DNA from 2 places in the Bacillus sp. z33 genome. Region 2 is predicted to be linked to the other one. Evidence: a T-box and tRNA genes for the amino acid it is inferred to sense, from the RefSeq annotation. Region 2 holds a T-box; the other holds one or more tRNA genes.
What was found. A T-box is a leader RNA that pairs with one kind of tRNA and senses whether it is charged. The one in region 2 lies ahead of AC4G3L_RS05765 (valine--tRNA ligase), so its partner is inferred to be a tRNA-Val.
Positions count from the first base shown of each region.

Region 1: it encodes a tRNA-Val, which carries the amino acid that the T-box ahead of AC4G3L_RS05765 (valine--tRNA ligase) is inferred to sense. The anticodon was not compared.

Region 1 covers NZ_JBZFQN010000002.1:391,188-399,264, forward strand. Annotated here, with positions in the region: gene AC4G3L_RS09010 (hypothetical protein) at 1-5, shown strand, start outside; gene AC4G3L_RS09015 (WapI family immunity protein) at 504-947, shown strand; gene AC4G3L_RS09020 (DUF7010 family protein) at 1,174-1,791, shown strand; tRNA gene AC4G3L_RS09025 (tRNA-Val) at 2,078-2,150, opposite strand; gene AC4G3L_RS09030 (paeninodin family lasso peptide) at 2,686-2,781, shown strand; gene AC4G3L_RS09035 (P-loop NTPase family protein) at 2,851-3,786, shown strand; gene AC4G3L_RS09040 (lasso peptide biosynthesis PqqD family chaperone) at 3,783-4,082, shown strand; gene AC4G3L_RS09045 (lasso peptide biosynthesis B2 protein) at 4,095-4,565, shown strand; gene AC4G3L_RS09050 (nucleotidyltransferase domain-containing protein) at 4,565-5,713, shown strand; gene AC4G3L_RS09055 (ABC transporter ATP-binding protein) at 5,730-7,499, shown strand; gene AC4G3L_RS09060 (YveK family protein) at 7,559-8,077, shown strand, end outside.
Region 2 covers NZ_JBZFQN010000001.1:1,212,096-1,220,172, reverse strand. Annotated here, with positions in the region: gene hemL (glutamate-1-semialdehyde 2,1-aminomutase) at 1-71, shown strand, start outside; gene AC4G3L_RS05780 (LysM peptidoglycan-binding domain-containing protein) at 315-1,787, shown strand; gene ysxE (spore coat protein YsxE) at 1,982-3,004, shown strand; gene AC4G3L_RS05770 (YszA family small membrane protein) at 3,126-3,314, opposite strand; T-box leader at 3,538-3,775, shown strand; gene AC4G3L_RS05765 (valine--tRNA ligase) at 3,844-6,495, shown strand; gene AC4G3L_RS05760 (bifunctional folylpolyglutamate synthase/dihydrofolate synthase) at 6,595-7,905, shown strand; gene AC4G3L_RS05755 (sensor domain-containing diguanylate cyclase) at 8,051-8,077, shown strand, end outside.

The sequences.
Region 1 (8,077 bases), on a different contig from region 2:
ATTAATATGTCTTGTGTCACAAACGGGCAGGTTAGCTTATTAAGGAATGAATAACAGAAACTCAGACATAGGGGAATCGATAGATGATCAAAGCTAAGTTGTTTTTTTACTACTTTTTATTATTATTACTCTTAAAAACGAGCGGACTAATTCATTATAACAATCAACATATTTTTGCTTGGTTCATAATAATGATTTCATTCATAATTATTATAGGCGATAAAATTTATGAATTAGAAAAGCTAATAGAACCATCATTTAAGTTCACATTTATAGCTGTGATATCAGCGATTATATTTTCTAACCTGGTCTTTTATTTCAAAAACTTATTATCAATGCTTTGATACAAAATAATTAAGGCGTTGTTCCAAGAGGGATTAATGCTTTTTTATGTTGAATCCCTTATTGTAGAAACGGGGCAGGTTAGCGGAAGAAGAAAATTGAATTTTTAAATTGTTAAGTGTATTATTAACCATTAGCTTTTTAGGAAATGAGTTGGAATTATGAATGGGTTTACTATTACAGGCAAGCGAGGAATAATCCGGATTGAACTCCAAAATGCAAGTGGTTTTCCTAAAGACACAAGCCATTTTGGTGGCTATGAAGCTGAGGGTATCATTGAAATTAAGAGTGGAAATTATTATATTTTAGGTGAACTGTGGTTTACAACTGGTGATGTATATGATTTTTATAAGCAATTAGATAAGTGCTATCGTGAACTTAACGGGATCGCTGTTTTTTCAAACTACGAAAATTCTTTGGAATTAGAGGTCGTATTTAACCGCTTAGGCCAAGTTGTTATACAGGGTTCCTTTAAAGAAAAAGCATATGTGGAAAATGAACTACAATTTGAAATAGAAAATGACCAAAGTTTTTTAACCTCAACATTAGAGGAATTAAGAAAATTTGTAGACCATTATGGTGATTCAAAAGGAGTAAAAATATAAGGTTTTTTCCTACTAATGGCTGCGTTGTTCCTAAGAAGGATTGATGCCCTTTTCTGTTGTACTCCTTGTTGTAGAAACGGGGCAGAATAGTTCTGTAAATCGCCTAAATGAATATAACTATAATAAGGTATATAGGATTTTTCCGAATGAACTAAACCAAATACTAATGTAGGATGATATGCGATTGTAATGAACACATATTTAGACTGAAAGGAGGTTCATATTTGTGACACAAACACCAAGAGCTGCTCCTGGTGCTGCAGTACGGGGAACGGCATCTGGTGTATTTTTTATGGCTTTCTTTGGTACTCTTTGGGCATACACAGGAATTATGGGATTACACGGCTGGGGAGTTCGATTATTGTTAGTTGTTGCTGTTACCGTAGGGATAGTGCTGTTTATCGGCGGTGTTTCATTAATGCGCGCATCGCGAGAATTGACAAATCAGGTTTCAAAAGCAGACTTAAGGCGTGGGAAGCGTACAAGGTTTTGGTTCAACATTATTTTTGCGGCAGAGGGTTTGGCTATAGCAATTACGATTGCTGTCAGTAACGCTACTAGTCACTCTGAACTTATACCTGTCGTTATCGCTATTATTGTCGGTGTTCATTTTCTCCCATTGGCCCCTCTTTTCCAAGTCAGACTCTATTATTTTACAGGTACACTCCTTTGTTTACTTGCTATTATTACATTGCTGTTTGTACCTGAGAAAGTCACACTGGGGGAACATCAGATCAATGCGTTTATGTCTGTAGTGGGATTTGGCTCTGCCTTAATCTTATGGGGAACTGGTGTTGCAATATGGCTAATGGGTAGAAGATTGCTAGGTATCGTCCCAAAATAAATAACACAATTATACAATAAAATAAAAATAGAGTAACTTCCTTATTCAACTAAAAGGGGCTTTAGTTGAACAACTGAGAAGTAAAAAAAGCTGTCTCTTTTTTATGTCCTTAGCAACAATCTTTGCGAAAACAGCCTTTATTTTTTATGGTGTTTGTTTTATTTACCTTTAATACTTTTGCGTTATTTAAAATCCGCCACCAATCCGCCACTTTTATGACTATTATGAAAGGCTTTTATATATGAGTAAAAAGAAAAACCCCTTGATATATCAAGGGGTTTTGGTATGATCCCGACTGGGTTCGAACCAGCGACCCCCACCCTGTCAAGGTGGTGCTCTCCCAGCTGAGCTACGGAATCAGATTAATATGTAATGGAACAATATTTAATATAAAGGGTTAGACAAATAAAGTCAAGATGAATTTTGGTTGTTGGGTAGGTATTTAAGGTGATTTCACTGCTGAAGAAATATAAATCTATCATCCTCACATAGAAACAAATTTTTAAATCCTTTCCATTCCTTTTACTCCCAATAAAAAGATACCGCACCTAAGCTGAAGGATCATACTGTAAATATCCAAATCACAATCATTTTGAATGCGAATTTTGTCAGTTAAAAGGTCTTTTTTGTTTTTTAAAACATTTTTTAAATTTTTTGAAAAATTTGTTTGACAGAATATACTAGAGATGATATTTTTAGGTTATATTAGTTCTCTATAAAGAACTAGTGACTATTTATCTATAAAATAGTTTAAGAAGTTTGAAAGACTGGTTGTAATTTGGATTATCCTTATGAAAATATCGCATAATCCAGTGCAATATTAGAATCATATAGGCTAATTATGCCTGTGTTGTTCTAAATAAAGAACATATATACATATAAGGGGGTGAAGGAATGAAAAAGGAATGGCAAAAACCGAATCTACAGGTTCTTGATGTAAAAATGACTTTTAGTGGTGGAGAGCTTAACGGCGGACATAGAGGAAGCTGATTGTACTGAAAAGAAAAGTGCCCTTATACAAATTTAGCGTATAAGGGCTTTTTTTAAAAAAATGGAGTGATGATGTTGGTTCAGGTATTGAAACAAATGATGTATCAAGCGTTTGGTTTTACAATCTCGAGTGCGATGAAGCTGCCAGAGTTAATTCAGATTGAACAATCAAGCTCTCCATTAGATATCGTCATACAGTATGAACATTTACTAGATGAATGGAACCAGACCTTAGATAAAGAAAAAGGATATTCGGTTAGAGGCAATCGTGTTTTATTTGAAATTGAAGAGGTAGCCGTCTTTGCTGTTGAAGCTGGTAAAACTATCAGTATCTCTCCGCTACTGGGGTCAGATGAAGATGAAATCAGGCTCTATGTGTTGGGAACCTGTATGGGAATTATTCTAATGCAGCACCATCTATTTCCATTTCACGGAAGCGCCATCGTGCTTGATGGTGAAGCATATGCCATAGTCGGTGAGTCGGGTGCCGGAAAATCCACGTTGGCTTCGGCCTTTATGGGTCAGGGGTTTAAATTGTTAAGCGATGATGTTATTCCAATTTGTTTTACCGGGGATCGCCCAATGGTCATTCCATCTTATCCATCCCAAAAGCTTTGGCAGGAATCATTGGATCATTTTGGAATGAAATCCTCAGATTATCAACCTTTATATGGAAGGGAAACGAAATTTTCCGTACCGGTACGTGAGGGTTATCTGCAAAAATCTGTATCGCTTGCCGGTGTTATCGAGCTATTGCCTGTCGATGAGAGTGATGTTTCCATCACTCCGGTGAAAGGGTTAGAACGGCTGCATACCTTGTATAGGCACACATATCGTAATCTTTTTTTAAAACCGCTTGGATTAATGGATTGGCATTTCGCTCGTTCGATCGAATTAAGTAATCAACTGACTATTTATCAGTTAAAACGGCCGATTTCAACATTTTCCGTGTATGAACTAGTTGAAAAAATTACATATATAACAGGGAAGGGGAGGAAAGAATGAGTAGTCAAGTAAAAGCTGTGACAGCCGAAAAGTTTATTCAAAAGGAAGGTAATATGGTCAGTGATATGGATGGAGAAAAAGTAATGCTAAGTGTCCATAATGGTAAATATTATAATTTGGGTGAAGTCGGCGGACTGATTTGGGAGTTGTTGGAGGAACCTAAATCTATCAAGGAGCTTGTGGATCGATTGAGAGAAGAATATGACGTGAGCCGTGAAGAATGTGAAAGTCAGGTTCATACATTCCTGGAACTGTTAATAAAAGAAGAGTTAATCAATCAAACCATTACATCCTAAGGAGTTTTGTTCATGAATTTCATTCAGAAAGCACGGACCTTGCTCTCTTTAGATGGTAAAACTTTCTCGATGTATTTGGAAGCATATTATTTTTTAGGAGTGGCCCGGATCCAAAAGAGCTTGCCCTTCTCCAAGGTTGCCCCAACCCTCGGCAGTAAAATGGAGGAGACACCTCTATCTTATGTGCCAGCCCATACTGAAATCCTGCAGTCCGTATCTAAAAGTCTGGAAACAATGAGCAGATATACATTTTGGGAAAGTAAATGTCTTGTGATGGCGATTGCAGGAATGAGAATGCTTGAGCGTCGTGGCATTGACAGTACTCTCTATATGGCAACAGCAAGAGATGAGGAAGGTAAGATGAAAGCCCATGCCTGGCTGCGGAGTGGATTATACTTTGTGACTGGGGCAAATGGGAAGGAAAGATATACGGTGGTGGGGACTTTTGCTAAGAGAATGGGCGATCAAAAGGAGGAGAAATAATGGATAAACAGACTTTGCAAACAACTGGTTTTTCCAAAGAGCTGAATCTGATGCTCGCCTTGATCAAAAATGACGGGACTTCCATTCAACAGTTAATGAAGAGTTCGATTAATTGGCATGTATTTCTGGAGGTTGTGAAGCACCACAGACTGTATCCGATTATCTATAAAAAACTAAATGGTGATTTGGGTGAAGAAATTCCTCAGGAAACGATGGCTCTGCTCCGGAATCTTTATCAGCAAAATACCTTTCAAATGATGAAATTGAGTGCTGAAATGGAACATATATCAAGTATTTTTCAAGAGAGTGAGATTCGTTGTTTATTTCTGAAGGGTCCTGCACTTGCTTTTCAACTATATGGAAACTTATCGATGCGCACCTCCAATGATCTAGATTTATTAATTCCTTTAAAGGACTTTGAAAAGGCAGATGCCATCCTCCTTAAAAGAGGCTATGAAAGGGATGGGTATAAACGATCGGTTTTAGGAGATTGGAAATGGAAAAACCATCATGTGGAATACAAACATCCCACAACCTTTCAAAAAATAGAGCTTCATTGGAAGCTGCATCCAGGTGGAGCGAAAGAACCGAGTTTTGACCAACTTTGGAACCGGAGGAATATCAGTTCTTTGACCAAAAAACCAATTTATTTACTCGGTACAGAAGATCTTTATTTATTTTTGATGATTCATGGTGCACGTCATGGATGGTTCCGCATACGTTGGTTGCTTGATGTTGCAGATTTGTCCAAGCAAATTCAAGATTGGCAAGTGATAAAAAAGATGCAGCGGAGATATGAGGTAACCCATATCGCTGCCCAGGTGCAATTATTGGCAGAAAAATTAATAGATCAGAAGCTTCCTCTCGTCAGTCATGTGACGGTAGGATCGTATCAATTAGCTGAAGATGCCCTCTTTTTAATTATGAATGAGATTGATATCCATGATGATAAACTTTCAAGACGGTTTGCCAAAAATGCCAATGGCTACTATCAATCTATCATGACGAGAAGGCAGAAGGCCTTTCGAATGATTGGAGCTCTTTATCCTTGTATTGATGATGCCAAGACATTGCCATTGCCTAAAGCACTGCATTTCTTATATTTTCCGCTGCGGCCGTTTTTGTGGATGTGGAGGCAGCTCGTTTAGTTAGGGGAGAGCACAGATGAAATCATTATGGATGTTTATCCAGGAATTGCGGACGTATGCAGGTAAAATCCTATATGTGAATTTACTTGGGATGGTACTCGTTAGTTTTATAGAGAGTATCGGCATCCTCCTGCTTATACCGATGATTGAGATGAGCGGTATGATTAACCAGGCAGGTAAGGCTATGCCCTTTAGCGAATGGTTTGCATTTGTTGAAGAGATACCAGTTGCCATTGGGTTAGCTATCATTTTAGTTATCTATGTACTTATAATTACAGGGCAGAACTGGTTTCAAAAGAAATTAACGATTCAGAACAGAATGATTTATGTTGGGTACACCAATCATCTGCGCACAAAAATATATCAATCCTTACTATGGGCAGATTGGTTGTTTTTTTTGAAGAAACGGCGTTCTGACTTATTGAACAGCCTCACCGATGAATTGAACAGAGTGAGTGTGGGTATCAGTCAATTCTTGCTCCTGGCTACTTCAGTCGTTTTCACGATTATTCAAATTGGAATTGCTTTGTGGCTGTCTCCTGAAATTACATTTTTCGTTTTGTGCTGCGGAGGCGTGCTGGCTCTGTTTTCAAGGAGATATATTAAAAAGTCAGAAGCAATAGGGAATCAGACAACGGAAATTGCCCGGTCCTATTATGGATCTATATCGGATCATTTAAATGGTATGAAAGAAATTAAAAGTAATTCATTGGAACACTCGATGAGCAAGTGGTTAAACAATTTCAATGATCAGTATAAACATGAACGTATGCAAAATGCACATGTTCAGGCACAATCGCAATTTTTTTATAAATCTTCCCAAGCTTTATTAGTTGCCCTTTTTATCTATTTATCTCTTAATATGTTTCATTCTGCACCTGAGGAACTGATTGTGATTGTTTTGATTTTTTCAAGATTGTGGCCAAGGTTTACAGCCATCCAGTACAGTATGGAACAAATTGCTTCGGCACTTCCTGCTTTTGATTCATTAACAAACCTATTGGAGGAATGCCAATCATCGAATGAGGCACCGACAGTTCAAGGGAATCATTTTTACTTTAAAGGCGATCTTACTTGCCAAAATGTTTCCTATCGCTATCAGGCAGATTCGGAACGCTATGCTTTGCAAACGATTAATCTTAACATACCGTTTCAATCAACGACGGCCATTGTTGGGAGATCAGGTGCAGGTAAAAGTACGTTAATCGATTTATTGATGGGTCTATTAAAAGCAGATGGAGGCAAGATTTTTATTGGTGGGACTGAGGTGAATGAAGAGAACAGATACTTGTTCAGGCAAAATATCAGTTACGTGCCACAGGATCCTTTCCTATTTAATGGAAGTATTCGAGATAATTTTATGTTAATCTGCCCGGATGCAAAAGAGGGGGATTTGTGGGAAGCGCTGGAATTCGCGGCAGCTGCCCAGTTTGTCCGTAAATTGCCGAATGGCTTGGATACGTTAATCGGAGATCGGGGTGTTCGTCTCTCTGGAGGAGAAAGGCAAAGACTTGTGTTGGCAAGAGCGATACTCAGAAAACCATCTGTGCTTATTTTGGATGAAGCGACAAGTGCTTTGGATCAAGAAAATGAAGCCAAAATCCAAGATGCACTCGATCGATTAAAAGGCAAGATGACAATCCTCATTATCGCCCATAGGCTGTCAACCATTCGCAATGCTGATCAAGTGCTTGTTCTCGATGAAGGTCGAATTGTACAAACAGGACGGTACAATCAACTTGCCGCAGAGAAGAAAGGGGTATTTAGCCATCTGCTTGGTTCTTAAACTCTTGGTGAAGTAGTTGGGTGAGGATAAAGTAGCATACAGGAGATTGGGGGGATTGGATGAATCCTGGGAATTCAAAAGAAATTAATGTCAGGGAATGGATTAGGGTCTTAAAGAAGAGGCTATGGATTATCACTATCTTTACCGTTCTTACATTTATTTGTGGTTTATTCTATATCAAATGGTTTACGACACCGCTTTATCAATCTTCTGCAGCAATTATCATCGAAGCAGAAGCTGAATTGAGGAATACTCTTCAGGTAATTATTAAGGATTCGAATGTCATGGAGAAGGTAGGTCGTGAACTTGGGCTTTCAATGAGTCCGGAGGATTTGGCTGCGAAGATTACAGTGACGAGCATTGATAATTCACAGGTTGTCAATATTGGCGTAGTTGATTCCGATCCTGAACAGGCAACTGCCATTGCCAATACAACAGCACGAATATTTAAAGAGGAAGTACCCTCCATAATGAACTTTGATAAAGTACATTTTCTTTCAAATGCAAAAGAAGATTTAACTCCCATCAACGAAAACCATACCAAGCTGTTAATTGCTGCAATCGGCCTGGGAGTGATT
Region 2 (8,077 bases):
AACACAGCGATGAAGACATTCAGAAAACCATACAGGCTGCTCAAAAAGCCTTTAAAGCCATTAAACGATAAAGTGATACTTTGCTCGATGGGATTTTTTTATAGCTGCCAGGCATTAGTTGAACCAACCCGAGTACTTACTGGCGCTAATCTCTAATAAGCGTTACAAATAATATGGTTAGTGAAATCCCTCAGAGTGAAAACTCTGGGGGTTTATTTTTACAGTCATATGCTAAGGATGGAACATATTTTCAGGAACTTTAGCATAGGTTGATAATGGCATTTAGATGAAAAGGGCTGGAAGGAGGAAAACGTGTGTCTGAGGAAAATGCATCGTTATTGCGGCTTTCATTAGAAGAGAATGTGTGGTTTCAAAGAGGACAGGAAGTTGAAGAACTCTATTCCATATCACTTGAACCAAATGTTTCAGCTCATCAGGCAGAACAGTATATCATTCTTAAGGGTACTCTGGATTTAATGGGAGAGTATAAACCGGTTGGAACAAAAGAACAAAAAGATGGAGCGGATGATCCGTTTCGGCGTTATGTTTCTGTTATTGAACAAGGGGAGCACGAATTATTTGAATTCCATCAGCAATTTCCAGTAGATATTACGATTCCTGCAGAAAGAGTCCGGGATATGGATGATCTTAATGTGGGTGTTCATACATTTGATTATAGGTTGCCGGAAAAGGGATATCTGCAGATTGCAGCAGATTTGTGGATTGGTGGTGTTTATGAGGATCTTCCTGATGATCAGCAGCGAGCGGCAGAGGTAGAGGGACGAGTGGAAACATCTCATTATCCAAAAGAAATTCCACAGCAATACGAGGAAGATCATCATCCTCATTTATGGAATAAAGCGGCTGATGAGGTGGAAGAGTCTGCAGAGGAGATTACGATTCAATCAGATGTTCATTATGAGCAAGAGGACGAACAGGAGGAAGTGCCTTTATACCGTTTAAACCAAGCCGAAGATGGAGCAGAAGATAATCAGGAGTCGAATAATCAGGTTGATCCGCCTGTTGATTTTTTTGAAGCTTATACTCCTTTTACACCGCCTTCCGATATTTATGTTGAACAAGACAACCTTTTCTATGTTGAATCGAAGCTAACGCCTCAAGTTAATCAACAACAAGCAGATCACGAGGTTCTGTCAGAAGATGAATCAGAGGAAAAGGAATATACTCCTTTTGCGTATGAACCGGAACAATCAGATAACCAAACGGAACATGAAAATTCCAAGCAATCATTTTCAATTCCAAGTGATCGTACATTTGATGAAGGACCTCCAAAATTAGACGAAGTATCATCATCTAATATTCAATTCGATAATGAGGAAAGTCCTGTAAAAAACAAAGTGCAACATCTGCACTCCCAAGTAGATGAACTGCCGGATCAAACGGAATCATCTATAGAAGAAGATACAGATGAATCCCAGGTACATGAAAAGAAAGAAAAGCAGGCATTCCATAAGTATGCAGAGAAACAGTATCGCTCAAACGAATACTCTACAGAAAAGAAAAAAAGAGAAAATGAAAATGGGAACGCAGAGCAAACTGAAAGTGAATCCAAATCACTCCTATATGATTTGTTTACACAGCAGGAAGAGACCCAGCGAACAAAAGTAAGAGTATGCATTGTTCAGAGCGGAGACAGTATCGAAGTTCTTGCAAACCGATATAAAACGAGCGTTCAGCATATCGCGAGAGTAAATGGTATAGAATTAACCGATCTTAGAGCTGGTCAGGTAATTTATATCCCTGAAGCTGCTGCTTCTTATAAATAATAGGTTCAGTTAACAGCAGAGCGCAGCATTCATGGCTCTGCTTTTTTATTAGAAATTTATAATATAGGACTGATGTGCAGTTCCCATTTTATAAAGAGGGGAAATATATGACGCGGGTTTTTTAGACAATCAGTATAGTCGTGTTGGAGTAGATGGATATCCAAAAAGGCACAAGCAGAAAGGGTGCCACAGGAATGTTAAGAAAAGAGCAGGAATGGATAGCTGAATTTCTAAAAAATTATCAATTGGAACTTGAATTTTACGAGGATTTTGGAAAAGTGAAGAAAGTATATACGAATAATGGCATATTTGCGATTAAAACCATCCCGGCAACCAGAGGATTAGATTTTATCAAAAATGTGCAGACCCTTTATCAAAACGGTTATAACCGAATTGTTCCGATCTTTCCTGCAATAGATGGCAGATATGCTGTGTTAACCCGAGATAAAATCAGTTATCTTATGCCTTGGCTGCCGGATGAACTTATAGAGGAACGGACAGAACGTCATCAGCAAATGTTCAGGGAACTGGCAAGAATGCATACGATATCTGTCAAGGATATCAATACAACTATAGAGGAAAGGGAAGAACATTTTGAAAAAACAGTTAAAAAGTGGGAGGAACAAAAGGAATTCATCCGTGAGATGGTAGTATCCATTGAAAAGAAATGGTATATGTCTCCTTTTGAGCAATTGTTTTGTCTGTGCTTTTATGACTTATCTCAGGCCCTGACGTATTCCTTAAATAAACTTAAGGAGTGGTTTGAAGTCACAAAGGAAGAAGAAAAAGTCCGCAGTGTTGTAACGCATGGAAACATCTCGATTCACCACTTCTTATATAGCGAAAATGGATATGGACATTTTATCAATTTTGAACAGACTAAAACAGCTCCTCCTTATTTTGACTTATTGCCTTTCGTCGTCAAACAGTTAAAAACTTACCCGATCCAGGGAGAAGAAATTGTGGAGTGGATTTATCTCTATCTGAAGTATTTCCCTTTCAAGGAAGGAGAAATGCGATTATTTTTATCCTACTTGGCTTATCCGGCCAATTGTATCAAGATGGCTGAACAATATTTGAGAAAAAAAGATAAACAGGATGAGTTACAATTTTGCCGAAAATTCCAAAGGCAGTACTGGTTATTGAAAAATATTGAATATATTATCATGAGGATGGAGCAAATAGAAGAAAGCAAAAAGGCGAAGGATGAAACTTAATTAATATGAGGAAGTTGGAGAAAAAATTTCAGACTATCAATTAACTAAAGCAATAGATAGGACTGTATCAAATAAAACCAGGTAGAACTCACCTGGTCAAAAGTCAACAGATTTAAATAAATTACAAAATATCAAAATGGAAAGCTAAGGCAAGACCAATCAGTAAAAACAACAGGAGTAAATCGAAAGTAGTTGGAAAAAAGAATGTCCGGATACCTTGAAAGACAGCAAATGGTATAGAGAATTGCTGTATCGTATTTCTTGTATTACGAATCCACGGAGGCATATTATATTGTACCTTTTTCCGCATGCGTATTCCCCCTTTATGATAGGGTATAAAATATTGCCCAGACGGGTGACTGTCCATTGGGAATAAATTCAATTGATTCAAAGATTTAATGAAATTCAGCCTGATTAAATGGATTGAATAAAAAATAAAAAAATCGTCAACAATGATTGACGAGTAGATGCATACTTATGTATGATAACAGTATTAAAAAATGATTTCCGCTTAAGTGAAATGAGAATATCTTCTAAAAGCTTTGAATGGGAAGAGTATGTGATGAAGACTGTAAGAGAGAGGAATCCACCGGCTGTAAGATTCCTTCAGTATCTGTCATCGCAGAAGGTCGCCCAGGAGCTGTTTCCGTGAACATGTCAACCAGTAGCGGATAACCGGTGAAGAGCCGTTAAAGAAATGAAGTGCCGACGCATTATTTATTTGTGTTGGAACAAAGGTGGTACCGCGAGACATACCGTTTCGTCCTTTTTTATAGAGGATGAAACGGTTTTTTTTATTGGGATTTTCACCAAAGTATGAATAAAAAGGAGAATGAAATATGGAGCAACAAACGGATATTGGAATGCCGACCAAATACGATCCGCAGTCAATCGAAAAAGGAAGATACGATTGGTGGTTACAGGGAAAATTCTTTGAAGCGGGACAAGATAAACAAAAAGAACCGTATACGATTGTAATTCCTCCTCCAAATGTAACGGGTAAACTTCATTTGGGCCATGCGTGGGATACAGCGCTTCAGGATATTTTGACAAGAATGAAAAGAATGCAGGGGTATGACGTTTTATGGCTGCCAGGCATGGATCATGCAGGAATTGCAACCCAGGCAAAAGTAGAAGAGAAACTGCGCAATCAAGGAATTTCTCGTTATGATTTAGGACGTGAAAAATTCGTTGACGAAACATGGAAATGGAAAGAAGAATATGCTTCTCATATCCGTGAACAATGGGCAAAAATTGGTTTGGGTCTGGATTATTCACGTGAACGTTTTACTCTTGATGAAGGTCTATCAAAGGCTGTACGTGAAGTTTTCGTTAAACTTTATGAAAAAGGCCTTATTTACCGCGGTGAATATATTATTAACTGGGATCCAAGCACAAAAACTGCAATATCTGATATTGAAGTGATTCATAAAGAAGTTAAAGGTGCTTTTTATCATATGCGCTATCCTCTTGCTGATGGCAGTGGACATATTGAAGTGGCAACGACTCGTCCGGAAACGATGCTTGGCGATACAGCTGTTGCCGTTCATCCAGAAGATGACCGTTATAAACACCTAATCGGAAAAACAGTTATTCTGCCAATCGTAGGCAGAGAAATTCCAATCGTTGGCGATGATTATGTAGAGATGGATTTTGGTTCGGGCGTTGTTAAAATTACACCGGCACATGATCCTAATGACTTCGAGGTTGGTAATCGTCACAATCTTGAACGAATTCTAGTTATGAATGAAGACGGAACGATGAACGCGAAGGCTGGTAAATATAAAGGTATGGACCGTTTCAATTGCCGTAAGCAAATAGTAAAAGATCTTCAGGATCAGGGAGTATTGTTCAAAATTGAAGAGCATATCCATCAGGTTGGACACTCTGAAAGAAGCGGTGCCGTTGTCGAACCTTACCTATCCACACAATGGTTTGTAAAAATGGGGCCTTTGGCAGAGCGAGCAATTGAATTACAAAATACGGAAGGTAAAGTAGAATTCGTACCGGAACGTTTTGAAAAAACATATCTGAACTGGATGGATAATATCCATGACTGGTGTATTTCCAGACAGCTTTGGTGGGGCCACCGTATTCCGGCATGGTACCATAAAGAAACTGGTGAAGTATACGTAGGCATGGAAGATCCAGCAGATATTGAAAACTGGACGCAGGATACAGATGTATTGGATACATGGTTCAGTTCTGCATTATGGCCGTTTTCGACAATGGGATGGCCTGATACAGATTCAGAGGACTTTAAACGTTATTATCCAACAGCAGCTCTTGTGACTGGATACGATATTATTTTCTTCTGGGTATCAAGAATGATCTTCCAGGGAATTGAATTCACTGGAGAGCGTCCATTTAAAGATGTATTGATACATGGCCTTGTTCGCGATGAGCATGGCAAGAAAATGAGTAAATCACTTGGCAATGGTGTAGATCCAATGGAGGTTATTGAGAAATATGGTGCAGACTCTCTAAGATATTTCTTAACAACTGGAAGCTCACCTGGACAGGACTTGCGTTTTAGCTATGAAAAAGTAGAATCCGTTTGGAATTTTGCCAATAAGATATGGAATGCTTCACGTTTCTGTCTAATGAATATGAATGGCCTTAAATATGAAGAGATTGATTTAACGGGCGAAAAATCTGTCGCTGATAAATGGATTTTAACACGATTAAACGAAACGATTGAAACCGTAACAAGATTGGCTGATAAATACGAATTCGGTGAAGTTGGCCGTGCATTATACAACTTCATTTGGGATGATTTCTGTGATTGGTATATTGAAATGGCGAAGCTCCCTCTTTATGGAGAAGACGAAGCTGCTAAGCTTACAACACGTTCTATTCTTGCATACGTATTGGATCAAACCATGAGATTATTGCATCCGTTTATGCCATTCATTACAGAAGAAATTTGGCAGAACCTTCCTCATGAGGGCGAGTCAATTACAACAGCATCATGGCCTGTAGTAAATCCGGACTTAACGGATGAAAAAGCTTCTGATGAAATGAAATTGCTTGTAGAAATCATTCGCACGGTTCGTAACATCCGTGCTGAAGTAAATACTCCGCTGAGCAAAAAAATCAAGCTTTCTTTGAAAGCTAAAGATGCAGAAACACAGGCTGTTTTAGAAAAGAACAGCAGCTATATTGAACGCTTCTGTAACCCTGAAGAATTAACAATTGGTACAGATATTCCAGTCGATGATAAAGCAATGACAGCTATCGTTACCGGTGTTGAATTAATTCTTCCGTTGCAAGGTCTATTAAATATTGAAGAAGAACAAAAACGTCTTCAAAAAGAACTTGATAAATGGAAAAAAGAAGTTGAACGAATTGAGAAAAAGCTTTCCAATGAAGGTTTTATGAAAAAAGCACCTGAAAAGGTTATAGAAGAAGAAAGAGCTAAACTGGCAGACTATGTTGAAAAACAGGAAGCTGTACAAGCTCGTCTGAAAGATTTAGAAGAATTGGCTTAAAATTTAGACTGCACCCTGTTCGATGCAATTGAACAGGGTGTTTTTGTTAAATCATGTCATACTAATTCATACGGGACAAACAGTGTGGGAGTGAAAAAAATGATACGAAATTATCAACAGGCAGAAGAATTTCTAGCAAATCGTACAGCAAAACTCGGAATGAATTTTGGACTGGAACGAATGGAAAAGGTCTTGTGTAAGCTATCGAATCCTGAGCGAAGTATACCATGTATACATATTGCAGGCTCCAATGGAAAAGGCTCCACGCTTACCTATCTGAAACATATCTTGAATTCAGAGGGCTACCGGGTCGGTACTTTTACATCTCCCTATCTTGAAAAGTTAAATGAACAAATCATGATTGATGAAGAAATGATCACGGATAATGAATTAGTAGAATTAATGAATTCCATTATTCCCATTTTAAATGAAGCGGAGGAAAATGGAGATTATCTGACTGCTTTTGAAGTAACCACGCTATTAGCTTTTTTGCATTTTAGAAATGAGCAGCCAGACATCCTGATTATTGAAACCGGTCTAGGTGGGCGGCTTGATTCCACTAATGTGATTGAACCGCTTATAGCGATAATAACCAGTATCTCTTTAGAGCATACGAATATTTTGGGGAATTCATTAGGTGAAATTGCAACAGAAAAAGCAGGAATTATCAAGAAAGGTATCTCAGTTATTACAGGTGTCAAAAATGAAGAAGCCCTTGACCCTATAGTAAAAAAGGCAGAAAAAATGAATGCTGTCTTATATGCTTCTGAAAAAGATTTTAAAGTGTTAAATTATTTGCAGCCAATGGATGAGGAAGTTTTTACGGCGGAATGGAAGGGGCACCTGTTGGAAAATCTGCGCATTGGTATGCTTGGGAGCCATCAAGTTGAGAATGCGATGCTTGCTGTCATTAGTTCATTGGTGCTAAGTGAGACGTATGGCTTTCCTGTTCAAGAGGAGAGCATCAGGAAAGGGCTGTCTTCCGCCAAATGGAAAGGGCGTTTTGAGATCGTATCAAACGAACCTCTTATCATTTTAGACGGCGCACATAATGTATCAGGTATAGAGGCCTTACTTTCTACTATTGAAGATCGCTATCCAAAACGTAATGTACATATTTTATTTGCAGCCTTAAAGGATAAAGATTATAAGCAGATGATTCATTTGATTGAACAAAGGGCTGCCAGTATAACTTTTACGGAAATGCCTTTGGAACGAATGAATAAGGCTGAGGAGCTCTTCCAGAATAGCCGGCATCCAGATAAAATTATACAAAAGGATTGGAGAGCGGGGCTGAACAGGATACTAGTTAAAATGGAAGAGGGTGACATGGTGATGGTCACAGGTTCCTTGTATTTCTTAGCGGCTATACGCCCATATATGATAGAAGAATTTAGCCAAAAGTCATAATGAGGTTCATGCAAAGGTAAAACTTTAATGACAATCCTCCATAAGACCTGTTTATTAAAAAAAATGTGTGACAAATGTCAGAATTTTTGATAATATTTGACATGTAGTACACACTGGATAATATTACCTGATTGGAGGGGCGGCAATGGTTAATAGACAAAAACGCTTCGTT